3 regions of the Lysinibacillus sp. BSL11 genome follow, and region 3 is predicted to be linked to each of the others. Evidence: riboswitches for the same ligand, from Rfam matches in the RefSeq annotation. Region 3 holds a riboswitch; each other region holds the start of a gene.
What was found. Region 3 has a riboswitch for cobalamin ahead of cobT (nicotinate-nucleotide--dimethylbenzimidazole phosphoribosyltransferase). Riboswitches for the same ligand answer to the same signal wherever they lie in the genome.
Positions count from the first base shown of each region.

Region 1: it holds a riboswitch for cobalamin, as region 3 does, so the genes downstream of both, RCJ95_RS15900 (glutaredoxin family protein) here and cobT (nicotinate-nucleotide--dimethylbenzimidazole phosphoribosyltransferase) in region 3, are expected to answer to the same signal.
Region 2: it holds a riboswitch for cobalamin, as region 3 does, so the genes downstream of both, RCJ95_RS00255 (energy-coupling factor ABC transporter permease) here and cobT (nicotinate-nucleotide--dimethylbenzimidazole phosphoribosyltransferase) in region 3, are expected to answer to the same signal.

Region 1 covers NZ_JAVGCX010000013.1:26,547-32,381, reverse strand. Annotated here, with positions in the region: gene RCJ95_RS15925 (hypothetical protein) at 1-338, shown strand, start outside; gene RCJ95_RS15920 (Lsa family ABC-F type ribosomal protection protein) at 386-1,867, opposite strand; gene RCJ95_RS15915 (DUF2089 domain-containing protein) at 2,558-2,923, shown strand; gene RCJ95_RS15910 (SHOCT-like domain-containing protein) at 2,937-3,323, shown strand; gene RCJ95_RS15905 (hypothetical protein) at 3,333-3,614, shown strand; cobalamin riboswitch at 3,971-4,148, shown strand; gene RCJ95_RS15900 (glutaredoxin family protein) at 4,266-4,490, shown strand; gene nrdI (class Ib ribonucleoside-diphosphate reductase assembly flavoprotein NrdI) at 4,487-4,846, shown strand; gene nrdE (class 1b ribonucleoside-diphosphate reductase subunit alpha) at 4,843-5,835, shown strand, end outside.
Region 2 covers NZ_JAVGCX010000001.1:46,240-52,074, reverse strand. Annotated here, with positions in the region: gene RCJ95_RS00275 (S8 family serine peptidase) at 1-276, opposite strand, end outside; gene RCJ95_RS00270 (energy-coupling factor ABC transporter ATP-binding protein) at 456-1,292, opposite strand; gene cbiQ (cobalt ECF transporter T component CbiQ) at 1,289-2,062, opposite strand; gene RCJ95_RS00260 (energy-coupling factor ABC transporter substrate-binding protein) at 2,068-2,340, opposite strand; gene RCJ95_RS00255 (energy-coupling factor ABC transporter permease) at 2,344-3,090, opposite strand; cobalamin riboswitch at 3,240-3,424, opposite strand; cobalamin riboswitch at 3,675-3,856, shown strand; gene RCJ95_RS00250 ((2Fe-2S) ferredoxin domain-containing protein) at 4,003-4,374, shown strand; gene cobJ (precorrin-3B C(17)-methyltransferase) at 4,379-5,835, shown strand, end outside.
Region 3 covers NZ_JAVGCX010000002.1:308,952-314,786, reverse strand. Annotated here, with positions in the region: gene RCJ95_RS04260 (hypothetical protein) at 632-1,894, shown strand; gene RCJ95_RS04255 (ABC transporter ATP-binding protein) at 1,934-3,628, shown strand; cobalamin riboswitch at 3,725-3,900, shown strand; gene cobT (nicotinate-nucleotide--dimethylbenzimidazole phosphoribosyltransferase) at 3,990-5,045, shown strand; gene RCJ95_RS04245 (trimeric intracellular cation channel family protein) at 5,143-5,748, opposite strand.

The DNA.
Region 1 (5,835 bases), on a different contig from region 3:
AACCTGAAGGCTTAAAATGTCCAAATCCAGATGTATTGATGAAAACAACGGAGAAAGACAAAGATGAGCTTAGTCAAGCATTAGCTGACATCATTCCAAAAGTATATGGCTCAAGCCCTGATTATCAGGAGTGGCAAACTGAGGTGATAAAGCCCATGCCCATATTAACTGGCATGGAGGAGAATTACTATAAAATGGCGGTGAACTTCTGTGGAGAAAATGTGGCTAATCACTCCTGGTTTGTTCGATTAAGGTTTCCAAGATTACTGCCAGCGCAAAGTGCATCACTAGGTGAGCTATATATCGTGAAAGAGACAAATACTAAATGGGTCCATTGATTTCAATATCATTAAAAAGGAAGAATCCATAAAATGGATTCTTCTCTTTACGACATCGCTACCGTTTTCGTTGCTACAGTTTGTTGGAATGCCTGATCATGCTCAACAATCACCATTGTGAGATGGGAGCTTTTTATAAGCTCTTCAATCTGCATGCGTGAATAGATATCAATATAATTGAGTGGTTCATCCCAAATATATAAATGAGCCTTCTCACACAAGCTTTTAGCAATCAGGAGCTTTTTCTTTTGCCCACCAGAATAATGAGAGATATCCTTCTCAAATTGAATACGCTCAAAATCCATCTTGCGCAGGATTGATTTAAATAACGTCTCATCAATACCATACTCTTCAATAAATTCCGATAACAATCCCCTTAAATGGGATGTATCCTGTTGAACATAGGAAATGACTAGACCTGAAGCTAACTTTATGGAGCCTGTATGTTGGATGGGCTTACCTAGAATAAGTTTTAACATACTACTTTTTCCGCTTCCATTTTTGCCATCTAAAACAACTCGATCCCCTTGTGCCACTTTGAAGCTAATAGGCTTATTCACGATATGGTTATCGTATTGAATGGATACATCTGTTACAGCAACCATTTCTTTAGATGAACATGCCAATGGCTCTACTTTCAATGACTCAGTTTTTTCCACATTTTTTAGCAGCTTTGATTTTTCCTCAATAGCTCTTTGTTGTCTGGATTCCAGATTCTTTGCTCGTTTCATCATCTTAGCTGCTTTATGCCCGACAAAGCCTTTGTCCAGCTTTGAACCTGAATTGGTTGTGCCATTTTTGGAGGCTTCCACTTGATTAGACCATCCTACCGAACGCTTTGAGGATTGTTTTAATCTGTCGATATCTTTTTGCAGTCGTTGATTGGTTACTTCTTCGTGCTCCTGCTGTCGATCAAAATTTAACTTCCAAGAAGAATAGTTTCCACTTTGAACGTCAATATTGGCTCTATTGATCGATAGAATATGGTCAACACAGCCATCTAAAAAGCTTCTGTCATGTGAAATTAAAATAAATCCTTTTTTCCTGCGAAGATAATCTGAAACCGTCTTTCGTGCATCCGTGTCTAGATGATTGGTTGGCTCATCAATTAATAAAAATTGACCCTCTGTCAAAAACAACGCAGCAAGCAGCACCTTTGTTTGCTCGCCATTGGATAATGTTTTAAAAGGACGATACATGACCTCTGCATCTACATGTAGGTAAGCTATTTCACGTAGACATTCCCAATCCTCTGCCTGAGGACAAATTTCCTCAAATATTTCGTGGGTATATTTATTTGGATCTGAAACAGGGTAGGGGAAATAAGTAAAGTCTACAGAAGAGATGATTTTTCCGCTATACTCATATTTTCCTAATAACAACTGAAAGAATGTTGTTTTACCTCGTCCGTTTCTACCGATAAATCCAAGTTTCCAATCCGTATCGATTTGAAAGTTGACATTCTCAAAAATATTGTCAAAGCTGCTTGGATAAGAAAAAGTTAAGTTTTGTACTTGTATCATGGACATGATAATTCCTCCTTTGTATTACAACAGTTTACTTTTCATACAAAGTCGGTCTATCCATCTATGTTTTATTTCTCCGTATAAGCAGATGGATATTAACGACTTATACGGAGTGTACATGCGTCACAATAGTTTCTGAATCGCTCATATTTTTCCTCTCCTTTATGGGTAAATGAAAGGTGCAAAATCAACTATGAAAGCAAGAAAAAAATCCCTCCACTTGTGCATTGGAAGGATTAGTCTTTCACTGAATAAATACGATTTGCCATTTGTGTCATGACAAATACAATGCAAACTGATTGTTAAAAATGGATAGACTAACCCTATATTTTGTGTTTGAAATCATTCAATTCAAATGAAAATATAGTTTAGTTCTTCATTGTCCATTCATCAGTCCTCTCATAATTGTCTTTTTATAGTAACAAATTTTTTTACAGAATACAATGTAACCTTATTTTCAATTCTAAACTGTCATTATCTAACTGATGCCGCTAGCTACAAGTAGAAATAGAAAAGACATACATAGAGTAAAGTTGAAATTGCTTAGGACAAGCAATACAGCAATGATTAATTAACATTTTTAATTTAATAATTAATTTTATTTATTTTATAATTAAAAAAATCAATTTTTATTATTTACATATTTAATTTCTTTGTTATATAATCAACTTAACTTAAAGGAAGGAGTTCACTATGGCTTATCAAGTAATCACAAATTGCCCTGTCTGTAGTAGAACATTAAAAATTACGAAGTTACAGTGTTCTCATTGTCACACGACCATTGAAAATGAATTTGAATTGTCGAAGCTAGCATCCTTATCACAGGATCAGCTTCATTTTGTGGAAGTATTTTTAACCTGCCGAGGAAACATTAAAGAGGTTGAAAAGGAACTGGGGGTTTCGTATCCAACAGTTCGAGGCAAGCTAAACGACATTATTTCATCCCTTGGCTATGCTCAAAAAAAGAAAAATGAAGTAGACGAGAAAAAAATTGTAAGCATGCTGGAAAATGGCGAAATCACAACAGATGAAGCGATAAAGCTCTTAAAAGACGAATAGGGAGGAACGGACCATGAAAGAGGAAATCACAAAAGTGTTAACCATGATTCAAGAGGGAAAAATTGATGCGGATAAAGGATCAGAGCTGATTCAAGTGCTACAACAGAAAGAAGAATCAGAGAACAAATTTGTGGAAAAAACAAAGTATTTAGAAAAAACATTAAAGGTTCGTGTTGTATCCACCGAAAATGATAATGTTACGGTAAACTTGCCGATTAAACTTGTCAAAGCCGTACTTATGGCAGGACACAGCATCGCTGCGAGTATTCCACAATCAGAAAAATACGTAAAAGATATCGACATCAATCTTCTTCTTGAAGCAATCGAAAATGAATTAGACGGACAAATTGTAGATATAAAATCAGCAAACGGGGATTCCGTTGCAGTCTTCATTGAGTAGAGGCGACGAATGATGCATGTAAAAGTGAAAGCAAAAGATGTTCGCTTTACAGTCCCAGTTCCCTATACCGTGCTAACCATTGTCCTCTCCATTTTAACTTCTAAATGGATTCAGCAACAAGCCAATAAGTGGACAAAGGCATACTTCGATCGAAAGAACATAGACTTTACCTTTCCGCTCATCGACAAAGAAATGCTAAAGCCGATTATCAAGGAACTACAAAATTATAAGGGACTCGTGCTAGTCGATGTCAAAGCTCAGGATGGGACTGAGGTTAAGATTAGACTATAATCCCAAAGATAGAATGGTTAGAGCATGTTATGATAAAAGCATGCTCTTTTTTAATGAGTGTCATTTGAAACGTGTAAGAGATGATAATTATTTCAGGATTTACATATAGAAGCTACTATTTTTCAATGGTACTTAAAATAGAACATTTCTTTCAGAATTCTAGATACATTTTGATAGATAAAGATGTTCATCGTTTAAAATAGATTTTTGATTTGGGTATAAATGATTAGTGGTAATCTACTTGGAACTACATAATTAAAAATACTGAATAATCCAAAAATAAAGAAGTTTAGAATCTTGATTTACTTTTCATTTGAAGGATGGTACACTTAAAACTATTGAACAACAACTATATATTGTGTTCGTTTTACAAAGGTACTACTACATGTAGTTTAAAAGGGAAGTTCGGTACAATTCCGACGCTGTCCCCGCAACTGTGAAGCTGACGATGATTGCAACCACTGTGCATTTGCATGGGAAGGGAATCAGAGAATGAAGCAAAGCCAGGAGACCTGCCTTTATAAAACAAATTTATCATTTCTTCGGGGATTAAGAGATGGGAACGTCAGTATTTTTGGTATGTTAACGTTTCCATTTAGCCTATCTCTCTAGAGGAGATAGGCTTTTTATTTTATGAAAAGAGGGATTTCTATGAAACTTTATACGAAAACAATTTGTCCAAAATGCCTATGGGTAAAATCTGAACTACAACGTGCAGGACTTGAAGCTGAAATCGTTAACATCGATCATGATGAACAGGCAAAACAAACGATTATTGACGCAGGTTTTTTAAGTGTGCCTGTTTTAGAGATGAATGAAACTTTTATAGGAGATGTTCAGGAAATTGTTTCTCAAATTGAGTTGATTGCTCTATGATCGTTTACGCGAGTCGTACAGGTAATGTCCGAAATGTTGTATCCAAATTAAAGGCAGAATGTATCGAGCTCTCGGAGGGATTGCGATTGAACAAGCCCTATCTTTTAATTACCTACACAGATGGTTTAGGTGACATTCCAGCAAAGGTACAACGTTTCTTAGAAAAAAACAGGGATTTTTGTAAAGGAGTAGTTGCCAGTGGCAATAGTAATTTCGGCCATCATGTATTTGGCGCTGCTGGTGAGAAAATCGCCGCTACCTATCATGTACCCTTAGTAAGGAAATTAGATTTACGAGGTAATCAAACGGATTACGAAGCAATACAAACGTTTTATGAAACGAGGGTAATGAGATGAAAACCTATTTAAAGCTTAATAATGACGTACTGAATCGTTATAGTACAACTGGATTACTTGAGTTAGAAAAGGACCGCGAAGCTACGCGCCGCTACTTTTTAGAGTATGTTAACGTACGTTTGCGTTATTTTATAGATATTGAGGAAAAAATCCGCTATTTAGTTGATGAGGGCTACTATGAGAAAGCATTTATCGATATGTACGAGATGGAATTTATTAAGAAGCTGTACAAGAAAGCCTATGATTATAATTTCCGCTTCCCATCCTTTATGAGCGCAAGCAAATTTTATGATAGCTATGCTATGAAAAGTCGTGACGGGGAAGAGATCTTAGAAAAGTATGAGGATCGTATTGTCATTATTGCTTTGTATTTGGCGCAAGGAAACACAACTCTAGCAGAACGCTCTGTCGAAGCAATGATGGAAGCCTACCAGCCAGCGACACCAACTGCTTTAAATAGTGGTAAGAAAGCACGTGGTGAATTAGTCAGCTGCTTTAAATTATCAATGGATGACTCCATGAACAGTATTGCTGAAAATATTGGCTATTGTTTAGAGCTATCACGCCTTGGTGGTGGAGTAGGGGTCAACTTAACAGATTTACGCCCTTTAGGTGATCCAATTAAAGAGATATTAAATCGTGCAAGTGGTGTCATCCCAGTAGCAAAACTGTTAGAAAATTCTTTCAGTTATTCGAATCAGCTAGGGCAACGAAATGGCTCAGGTGTTGTCTATCTAAATATTTTCCATGCAGACATAGAAAATTTCATATCATCAAAAAAACCAAATGCTGATGATAAAATTCGCCTCGCAACCCTTTCAACAGGGATTATTATACCTAGTATTTTCTTCGAACTGATGAAACGTGATAAGGATATCGTCTTGTTTAGCCCATACGATATTTTTAAAGAATACGGTAAACGTATGTCTGAGCTTTCCATTTCAGACATGTACTACGAGCTACTTGATAACCCAAAAATTCGTAAAATT
Region 2 (5,835 bases), on a different contig from region 3:
TTTATTTAGTTGTACAACATCATAACCTAATGAAGGAATGGAGCGGATGACCTTGGAGCCAATTTTTTTATGTACGTTTTTATCAAGACCTGAATGCTTGATAACAATTGTATCCTTACTCATCCATTTTTCTTCATTCTTCTCTGTTTGTTTTGCACTGTTTGCCAGCATGTTTTTCGCTTTATGCTGTGGTGCCTCAGCAAAGGCAGAAGCAGCAGGAACCATGAGTGCAGCGGATGCTACAACAGCGACTGATTTTTTATACCAACTTTTCAATTGTTATCTCTCCTTGGTGTTATAAATTAAGTCTCGACTATATTAATACGGACAAAGATTAGAAAAGTTTCGTAATGGAGGAAAATTTTTCTTTGCTATTTTAATTTTTGGTAGGTATAACGAAAAAACGGACAGCTAAACACGGCTTGTTTTTCGTATACCTAGCATTGTTAAAAGCTTTAAATCTGTTCTATTAATTGTTGTAACTCCTGCTTGGAACGAGGGATTTTGATATTTTCCTGCAATAGCTTCTTTTTTTGCAAAGCTATGACCATTTCAAAAATCCATGGACGTTCAAGATGCGCGCGATGTAACAATTCGTCTTCATAAAACAAGGTGATTGGATCACCGTTGTAAATGATTTTTCCAGCCTCCATAACAATGATTAGATCGGCCCATTCATAAGCGAGAGGTATGTCATGGGTTGCTAGTAAAATGGTTCTCTCACCATCCTCTAATTTGGCTAAGTATTGTAATACTTGTGTAGCATAATAATTATCAAGACCTGCTGTTGGTTCGTCTAACAAAAGGACAGAGGGCTCCATTGCTAAAACACCTGCCATTGCTACACGTTTTTTCTGACCTACGCTTAAAAAATGAATGGGTTTATCAAGCAAATCTTCCACTTCGGTTTGCGCAACGGCCCAAGCTATTTTTTCTTCCGTTTTTTCAGTAGACCAGCCGAGATTTAATGGGCCAAATGCTATATCTTGCTTGACGGTCCCTGAAAAAAGCTGATGATCTGCATTCTGAAAAACAATGCCGACTTTTTGGCGTAGGGTCTTTAAAGCTTTTCGATTATATTCCAGACCGTGGCCTTCGAATAAAATCGACCCAGCTGTAGGTTTTAAAATACCATTAAGATGCTGAAATAAGGTTGATTTTCCCGCGCCATTATGCCCGAGTATGGCGATTTTTTTACCTTTTGGAATGTTTAATGTAATATCTGATAACGCCTTCGTACCATCCGCATAGGCATAAGATAATTGGTTGAGTTTAAAATAAAACGTTGTCATGTGAAATACCCTCCGTATACGATGAGGACTAGTAAAATTGCTGCCATGCCTAGCCAATTTTTCTTGCTATAAGAGCCCATCTCTTGCCAGTAGACAGCCTCGCCTCCACGTGATTGCATGGCGTTGTTGAGCTCCCGGCTACGTTGAAACATTTCCACAAATAATGCCACAATAAGCATGGAGACAGAGCGTAGCCATTGCATCGGTGAATGATAGCCGAGACGTGCTTGCTGGGCGAGATGTATATTTTGCATACTTTCTAAAAACATAAAAATAAAACGATAGGTTAGTTCGACGAGCTCCACTAATAAAGAGGGGAGTCGCCATTGTCGTAGCACATAACATATTCCTTGTACGGAAGTAGTTAGAATTAAAAAGTATAAACAACTAATGCTGCCAAGGACAATAAAGAACAGCTGTTGCGCTGATAACACACTTGCGTTCCCAATAAAAACAGTCCAATTCCTCCATGTAAACGACCAAATATGGGCAGGGAGTGTATTCGTTGATGATGTAAAAGAAAGTAAAATAGATACAAGACTTGTTAATAAGAAAAAGCCAGGTAGCAATAATAGTTTGCCATAGTATGTAAGCGGAATTTTGGCACCTAAAATGATAAAAGCACTCATTACAAAAAATGTAATGAGTGAAAGTCGTTCATCTCTCATGATGAGCGTTATGAGAAGTAATCCAAGTGAAAATATCATTTTTTCTAGCGGATGAACGGACGCTAGCTTATTCAGATAGGCATACTTATCAATGAGTAACATAATGGTTAACCTTCTTTGTGTTTGCCACGCATATAGCCGATGAAGTAGCCAATAAAGCCAGCTCCTATAGCTGCCTGTAGCACGAATAATAAGCTTTCGATTTCACCACTTGGTGGCTCCCATAGACTTTCAAACCATGGCTCATATTCCGCATTGATTTCACCAATAGCTGCTTCTGCTTCTCCATCAGCACCACCAAATTCAGCACCTTTTTGTATGAACAAGGGAATGATGGCTAATAACACAACAATTGCTAATAACAATAAATTTTTTTTCATCTGTTAATGTGCCTCCTTTGTTGAGAAAACACGTAAAGTTTTTAGTTCGCTAATATTGTATTTTTTCAAGAAATTCATCACTATGACCGTTAAAATTCCTTCACTCACTGCTAAAGGAATTTGAGTTAAGGCAAAAATACCTGCAAACTTTGTAAAGGATGCCATAAAGCCTCCAACCTCTGAAGGAAAGGCTAGTGCTAGTTGTACAGAAGTCACAATGTATGTACCTAAATCACCAAGCATAGCTGCAAAGAATACGGCTAGTGAAAATGACAAGCCTACTTTTTGAGCACCTTTAAAGACAAAGTAAGCAATAAAAGGACCAACAATAGCCATAGAAAAGGCATTAGCCCCTAAAGTTGTAATTCCTCCATGAGCTAATAATAAAGATTGAAATAATAAAACGATTGTTCCAATTACACTCATTGCTAGAGGGCCAAAGAGTACTGTCCCAAGTCCTACACCAGTTGGGTGAGAGCAGCTACCTGTAACAGAAGGGATTTTTAAGGCGGATAGCACAAAGGCAAAGGCTCCTGAAAGCCCCAAAAGCATTTTTGTTTCAGGATTTTCATCAACGGTTTTTCGAATAGAACGCAATCCTAGAATGATAAATGGAATAGAGATGACCCACCAAAAAATAGCCCATTCGATTGGTAAAAAACCTTCCATGATATGCATGGCAAAGGCACGTTTTGGCACGATTAAAAAGGCCAGTAAAAAATAACTAAGTTTCCACCATGAAAATTTCAAAAAGCTTTCCTCCTAACTAATTAGTAGATTTTTAGAAGATTGCGTGCGTAATTAAAAAAAGCACTTCTCCACTGGTGGAAAAGTGCATAGCTAAAAAAGCAAATAACATTCTCATCTGCTAAGCCGCACACCTATCCTCGTAGGCTGAAACGATCACTTATTTTTCGGCAGGTCTCCTGGCTCTAGTTCAATGCTTTATAGGTCTTCCCATCCGTTGGACAGTGACATATTCTATAAAGCTCCCTATTACAGTGGCGGGACCGCGCCGGACTCAAACCGGCTTCCCTTTTAAGCAAAATGACAAGCACTTTGCACCGAAAAACATTCAAATTGTGAGATTTCACGACAAAGTGTAACATGAATTTCCATAAATATGCTATACCTTTTATAAATTTTTATAATTAAAGGTCAATGGCGAATATTCTGATAACGATTTATGGGCAAATTATATAGATTGTATAAATTTCATACCTAGTTCCATTCAAAATTGATAAATTTGTCATAAATTTTTAAAGAAATATTGAAATTTTAAAAAAATAAGATATGATAAAGACAGTTTTCTATTTAAAATTCTAATAAAAATTTCATATAAAACGTCAATAAGTGCTCGAATAGCTCGAGATAATAGGGAAATTGGTGAAAATCCAATACAGCCCCCGCTACTGTAATAGCTGATGAAATCGCAAAGCCACTGGTGCAAACTTGGGAAGGTGCGATAGTAAAATGAAGCTTAAGTCAGGAAACCTGCTTATTTGATTGTGCATGCAAACTTTTCGGAGGGAGAAGTTGAAGCGAAAGCGAGTACCTGTATTTCATGCTATTCGTTTTTATTTGGCTTCTACAAAACCTTTACTCTTCGTTATAGAGTAAAGGTTTTTCTTTTTCCAAAAAGCAAATGAGGGGAGACAGAAGATGACAACTTGGAATTTAGAGGGGATGAAAACACATCTCTTTATTTGCAATGGCAGTAGCTGCATGAAAAAGGATGGGGAGGAAATTACCTTAGCCATTCGAGATGAGATACAGCGGCAAGCACTCGATCAAGAAATACATACGACAAGAACGCGCTGTAATGGACGATGCAAGGATGCTTGTGTGGTAATTGCCTACCCCCAAGGAAACTGGTATCGTGTGCCATCAACAGAGCATGCTAGAACACTAGTACAAGATTTATATCATGAATCCTTATACAACGAACATGTCTTTACACTTCATGAAGGTACATTACAGCGTACTGCTCAAACAACTGCCATTAAAGGGATCGAAAAGGTGAAAGAGGGGTAACAACATGGCGCAAAAAGGAAAAATTTTCGTAGTAGGCTTTGGACCTGGAGATTTTAAGCATATTACGACACGTGCAGTAGAGGCATTACAACAAAGTGATATGATTATAGGCTACAAAACCTATGTAGAGCTGATTCAAGATTTAGTAAGTGCAAAATCGATTGTTAGTACAGGCATGACAGAAGAAGTGTCGCGTGCACAGGAAGCCGTTCGTCAAGCAGAAGCAGGGAGCATCGTCTCGGTGATTTCGAGTGGTGATGCAGGCGTCTATGGTATGGCGGGATTAGTATATGAGGTGTTAATTGAGCTAGGCTGGACAGAAGCAACAGGAATTGAAGTAGAAATTGTTCCTGGGATTTCTGCGATTAATTCATGCGCTAGCATACTTGGTGCACCCATTATGCACGATGCTTGTACAATCAGCTTGAGTGATCATCTAACACCTTGGAATTTAATTGCAAAGCGTGTCGAGGCAGCTGCAATGGCAGACTTTGTCATTGCTTTATACAATCCTAAAAGTGGTCGTCGAACAAGACAAATTGTCGAGGCTCAGCGAATTCTCTTAGAATATCGTTCGCCAGACACACCAGTAGGGCTTGTGAAAAGTGCCTATCGAGAACGTCAAGAAGTGACCATGACAACACTAGTAGAAATGCTAGAACATGATATTGGTATGCTGACAACAGTTATTATCGGGAATTCATCAACATTTTTCTATGACAATAAGATGATCACGCCACGCGGTTACCAACGTAAATATACCCTAGGTGAAGAAAAACAGCCATTACGTCCTCATCAACGTTTACGCGAAGAAAATGAACCTTGGGCAATGAACCAAGAGACAGGAACAGCGCGAAATGACTTTACGGCTGACCCTAATGCGGGACGATTTAACAAGCCCAGTATAGCCGCTACGTCAAAGCCGAAAAAAACAGCTCTTGAAATGGCTACAGTGGCACTCGCAATGGTAAAAGGGACAAGCGCAGTCAAAGTAACACCGAAGCTTGTACAGCAAAAAATAGAATCTATATTTGAACTAGCAGTAAGCCCTGGAGTAGCCAATAAATTTTTTACTCCCCAGCAAATGATGACTTTAGCAGAGGTTGTTGGGGAGGAGGGGACGATGGAATACACACCAGATCATCAAATTCATTTGAAAATACCAACGACTGCCCCTGAACAGATCACAGAGAAATTACAGGAAGTAGGATTTTTATTAACCCCGATTGGTGATGTGTTATCATTGAAGGCTTGTGATTTTTGCTACGGTGAAAAGGCTGATTCGATACCATATGCAGAGGAATTACAAGAAAAACTAGGCGGTATGTCCTTACCGAAGACATTAAATATCGGCTTTAATGGCTGTGGTATGGCCTGTTATCGGGCTGTATTTGATGATATTGGCATCGTCTACCGCAAAAGTAAATTTGATGTCTTTATTGGAGCAAAACCAGTCGGTCG
Region 3 (5,835 bases):
AAAGTAGAGCTATTTCCGTCATTCTTATACTAATAATGTTGGTTCTTCCAATTATAATGAATAACTTAGACACTCAGGAAACTTTGATTGAAAAATGGTATGGAACACTTCAGTTACAAATGGTATTTTTACTTATTTTAATACCGAGTATGGTTTCTTATGTTTGGAAGGGGTATCTTCAATCTTTTGAAAGAGCAGTCATCCTACTAAAATTGACAAATAGATCGATGTATATAGTTGGAAAAATCGTAGCAGTTATTCTTTTTGTTTCAGTGTATCTATTTTTCTTCTACGTAGTTTTTTTTATCTTTTATGTAAATAAAGTTCCTATTAGCATTCTATTAATTACATTGTTTCAAGTCTTCCTTTCTATTTTCTACAGCATTACCTTTAGCTTTTTCATTTCCTTTTATTTGAAACGTACTGTATATCTACACATTTTACTAATAATATATTTGGTATTCAGCATTTATTTAAATTCTCCTTATTTTTCTATATGGTTTAATCCTGATTTTATACAACATCAAATGACTGACCTGCTATTTAATGTAAAGAGAGGTATTTTTCTAAGTATTGGCATACTATTTATGTTTGGAAATGTGTTGCTATTTAAAAGAAGGGTGAATGACAAATGAGAGATATCTTTTTATTTTGGTCGAAAGTGGTCTTACGAAGTGATTATTTGTTGACTTATTATGCTATCGTCATTCTATTATGTATCTCTCAGTATTTCTTTACAGTCAGTGATGCTCAAGCATTGATTCCTTTATATGGGATTTTCTCAAGTGTTTTAACGATTCAAATTATAACTTTGCATCAAAGGTATCATGTAGAGAAAATTTTAATGATTTCCCCAATATCGAATGGAAAGCTTTTATTATGGCAATGGGTTTTCAGCTTTATTTTGACCACCCCTGCAATTATGTTATTAGTTGGTTTTGTAAAGTTTGTATATGTAGAGACACCGATATATAAAATTCTCCTTATTGTTTTTGTTTTTCAGCTATTTACTATATCCATTCCATTTTTGATGGCAACAATTTTTAAAAATCAAGCAGTGTCTATAATTTTAATTGTCATCATTTATTTTTTATTAATGTTAATGCATGGTTATAGACTAGAAACGATTCAATATATAGCTCCTACTCTTAACTTTATGTATCCAGATTTCATTCATTACTTAAATGTTATAGGTGTTTTATCCGTTTGTTTGTGCTCTATATTGTTCGCGATTTTATTCAGCAGGAGGGCCACAAATAAAACGGAAAAGTGGATTGCTGGAATTATCACCAGTATGATGCTTTTCGTTCTATTAAGCTTACATTTTTATAATGGATATAAAGAAGAGGAACTGTTAAATAAACCTTATCAAAATTATCAATATAACGGGCTTACTGTCCAATACAAAGGTGTGAGTATAGAAAAAGTGAAGAATTATGCGAATGTTTATAAAGACATTATTCAAATAATGGAGAGCTTCGGTGTCAACAACATTCCGTATCACACGCTGAAAATAACGAGGGTTTTTAGCCTTCCAGATAACAATAGTTTAGAAAATATTATTAGTAGTTCTGGCAACATCATTGAAATACGCCCGTATTCTAATAAATTTTTTGAATTTAATTATGGCTATAATATTACAGAAGACATGATAAATACATTAATGGATGAACAGTGGGAAACCAAGGAACAAACTAATTGCTATGAGGTTTTAAAAAGAACAATTGAGCAAAAGGTTATATACACCAACAAAAGCATGCTCTTTAGTGAGGCGAAAAAGAAGTCAGTAGAAAACTTGTTCATAAGTAATGAAAAAGATCCGTATATGGAAAAGTTTCTACAAATATTACAAGAAGAACCGAAAAATGCTTATCTGTATATCAAAAGGTTATAAGAAAACCTTAACTAAATCAGGGAGACAGAGTATTATTTCATGAAAATATTAGGTGAGGTATTTAAGTATACAAAGCCATACAAAGCAAAATTATTTCAAGTAAATATATTGATGGGCATTTCAATGATTTTAAGTATAGTACACCCCCTTTTATTTGGTAAATTTATTGATTCTATAACATTAAAAGACCTCAATTCCGCATTCATAATTATAGTGTTTATGGCTTTTTTGTTTCTTTTTAATTTATTTTTTAAAGTAATCCAAAAATATTATTTAACGAAATTTGCCTGCTATCTACAAATGGATATTAAGTTAAAGATAATAAAAAGAATCATGGCTATGGACATGGATGAGTATCAATTAAAAGCAAAAGGTGAACTGATGAATAAAATAGAAAATGATACAAAGGCATTTTCTGAAGTAGTATCAGAGTTTTTAAATATTGTTGTAGATTTTATCAGTATAATAATTGTGTTCGTAATATTGATAAATCTTAATTTTATTTTAGCTAGTATTTTATTCATTGCTTGTCCTTTAGCACTTATCATTTTTAAATATTATGGAAAAAAAATAAGGATGACGGATACTGCCATCAAAAAAGATTTAGATTCTTATTTAACCTATCTGGGAGAAATACTGTCATCATTTAAATTATTTAAGATATTTAATAATGAGATAAACGCCATAGATAACTATCAAAAGAGAATTACCTTATTATACAAAAATACTCTTGATAAAATGCGTTTAAGTATAAAATCAGGATCAATAATAGAATTATTAAACTTTACAAGTTATTTAATTATCCTTATTATAGGTGCCTACTTTATTTATAAAGGCAGCCTCACCTTAGGAGTATTAATAGCATTCACAACCTATGCCAATAACTTTAGTCAGTCATTTTTAAGATTTTCTCAACTAAATTCCTTTTTACAAGAAGCAATTGTGTCTGTAAATAGAGTAAAAAACTTAATGGGAGACAATAAATACAATATAAGGAAATTGATAGTATCAGACTATGTAAATTCATCGCATCATTTTAGAAAAGACAAAATAGTGTTACGGAATGTAAGCTTTACCTATACTAATGCATTATCTCCAGTTTTAGAAAATATAAATTTCCAAATACCTTTGAAGAAAATTGTATTGATTAAGGGAGAAAGCGGATCAGGTAAATCGACATTATTGAATATATTATCAGGTTTATACATTAATTATCAGGGTGAAATATTTCTATCCAATCAAAATATTAGATATATTCCTAATGATGTTTATAGAAAAAGGGTATGTTTGGTAACGCAAGAGCATTTTATAATGACAGGGACAATAAGGGAAAATTTGTTATTAGCAAAGCCGAATGCAACGGATGAAGAATTAATTCAAATTTGTAAAATGGTTAACATTTATTCATATATAGAAACGTTGGACTATAAATTTGAAACTCTTATTGGGCATAATGGGCTTGAATTATCTACTGGGCAACAGCAAAGACTTTCAATAGCAAGATCGCTTCTAAGAGATGCGGATATCTATTTGTTTGACGAGATTACTTCTGCGCTTGATAAAGACAACCAAATAAATATAGAAACATTACTTTTATATTTAAATAAAGAAAAACAAAAGACTGTTATATTGGTTACTCATCACCCTGTTTTAATAAGTGAAGCAGATAAAATATTTGAAGTTAATAACAATCAGGTGAACGAGAGGGATTCATTTGTTGTTACAAGCTCTTAATAAGCCTAAATTGTTTGAATAGCTGGTTGTACTAAGTTAACACTCAAAAAAATTTTTCCTCTTGACACTAAAAAAGTTGTAAAGTAGATTTAACATAATTACATAAAAGCAATAGGTGCCCACTTGGGAGAATAGGGAATAAAGTGAAAAGCTTTAGCGGACCCGCCACTGTATAAGGGAGTTTCATAGTGTATGCCACTAGCGAATTGCTGGGAAGGTGCTATGAGATGTTGAACTTGAGCCAGGAGACCTGCCTACATGCTTTAGAAGATATAGATGATGGAAAAGTCTGTAGTTTATTTGTCATGACAATAAACTACAGACTTTTTCTTTTTGTCTTAAAAAGAGAGGAGCAATTATCATGCAATTACTACAAGACACGATACAAAACATCCAAGGTGCTGACCTGAAGGTGATGGAGCAAGCTAGACAGCGTATAGATGCCCTATGTAAACCCCCTGGCAGTTTAGGAAAACTAGAGTCCATTGCAGTGCAGCTTTCTGGCATAACTGGACAATTATTTCCGGTGATTGATAAAAAAGTCATAATTGTTTGTGCTGCAGATCATGGTGTTTGCGAGGAAGGTGTAACCACGAATCCACAAGATGTGACGGTCTTTCAAACATTAAATTTTCCTAAGGGAGGTACAGGCGTTTGTGCGATTGCGGGCATTACCAATGCAAAGGTTGTCACAGTAGATGTTGGGGTAAAAGAAGATATTCCACTTGATGCAGGAGTCCTTATTCATAAAATTAAATACGGTACCGATAACATGGCACAAGGTCCAGCTATGGCCAAACAAGAAGCCATTCAATCGATAGAAGTAGGAATCCAGGTGGCCACTGAGGAAATCATAAAAGGTGCTGATGTACTTGGGACTGGAGAAATGGGCATCGGCAATACAACACCAAGTGCTGCGATATTAGCTGTTTTGACGGGATGCAAGCCTATCGAAGTAACGGGGTTTGGTGCAGGAGTAGGCCAAGGAGGCATTGCCTATAAAGCAGCAGTTATTGAAAAAGCAATTACCTTAAATAAGCCTAATCCAAATGATGTTATTGATGTTCTGGCTAAGGTTGGAGGATTAGAGATAGGGGCGATGACAGGCATTATACTTGGCGCTGCTGTCCATCGTAAACCTGTTGTCATTGATGGATTTATTTCAACTATTGCCGCGCTCATTGCTTATAAGCTAGAACCAAAAGTAAAAGATTATATTATTCCTTCCCATGCCTCAGAGGAACCAGGGGCTAAAATTGCCGCTGCATTACTAGGCATTGAACCGATGTTGCACATGAATATGCGTTTAGGCGAAGGTTCTGGAGCAGCCTTAGCCTTTCCTATTTTAGATGCAGCTTGCTCGATGATGAAAAACATGGTGACTTTAGAAGAATCAATGCAGTTGTTAAAAAGGTAAGTTAAATGTCTCTTTTTTAATCATATAAGGAATGAAACATTAGCTAAAACAATAAAACAGCCAATGACTTAATTTTTGGTCATTGGCTGAATGGTGTTTATGCTCGATTTAATTTACGTAATGGCAAGCGCCACTTCATCATATAGGAAAAGATACGTAAAACTGTAATCACTGCGAATAAAATATAAAGGAAAATGTCCCCTGTAAAAACCTCGAAACCGATTAACAGTCCAGCAAGAGCTGCCCAAACTCCATAAACTTCATCACGGAGAACTAATGGTTTTCTTCTAGCTAATAAATCTCGTACAATACCACCACCTGAACCTGTCAAAACAGCAGCTACAATGACTGCGCTCACTGGCATATCAAGCTTGACAGCATAGAGTGCGCCTTGAATAGCGAATGCTGATAAGCCAATCGCATCTGTGAAGTTACCCCAACGATGCCAATGTTGAATCAGATGATGTGGAAAAATAAAGAATATCGTAATCGCAGCAAGCGCTATTTGAAACATCATATCCTGTCCCCAAAGTGTTGTGACAGGTAGTCCAATGAGTAAATTTCGAATAGCTCCTCCACCAAAAGCAGTCACAATACCAAGTATATATACACCGAATAAATCGTATTCTTCTTCCATGGCAATAATTGCCCCAGAAATAGCAAAGGCAATTGTTCCTATGATACTAAAAACCTCCCAAGCCATCCCTTTCACCCCTTCTATCAATAAATAAACTTTTTTAAAAGTTAAAAGACGTTTTACGTAACAGAATTTATGAATTTAATAGCCAAA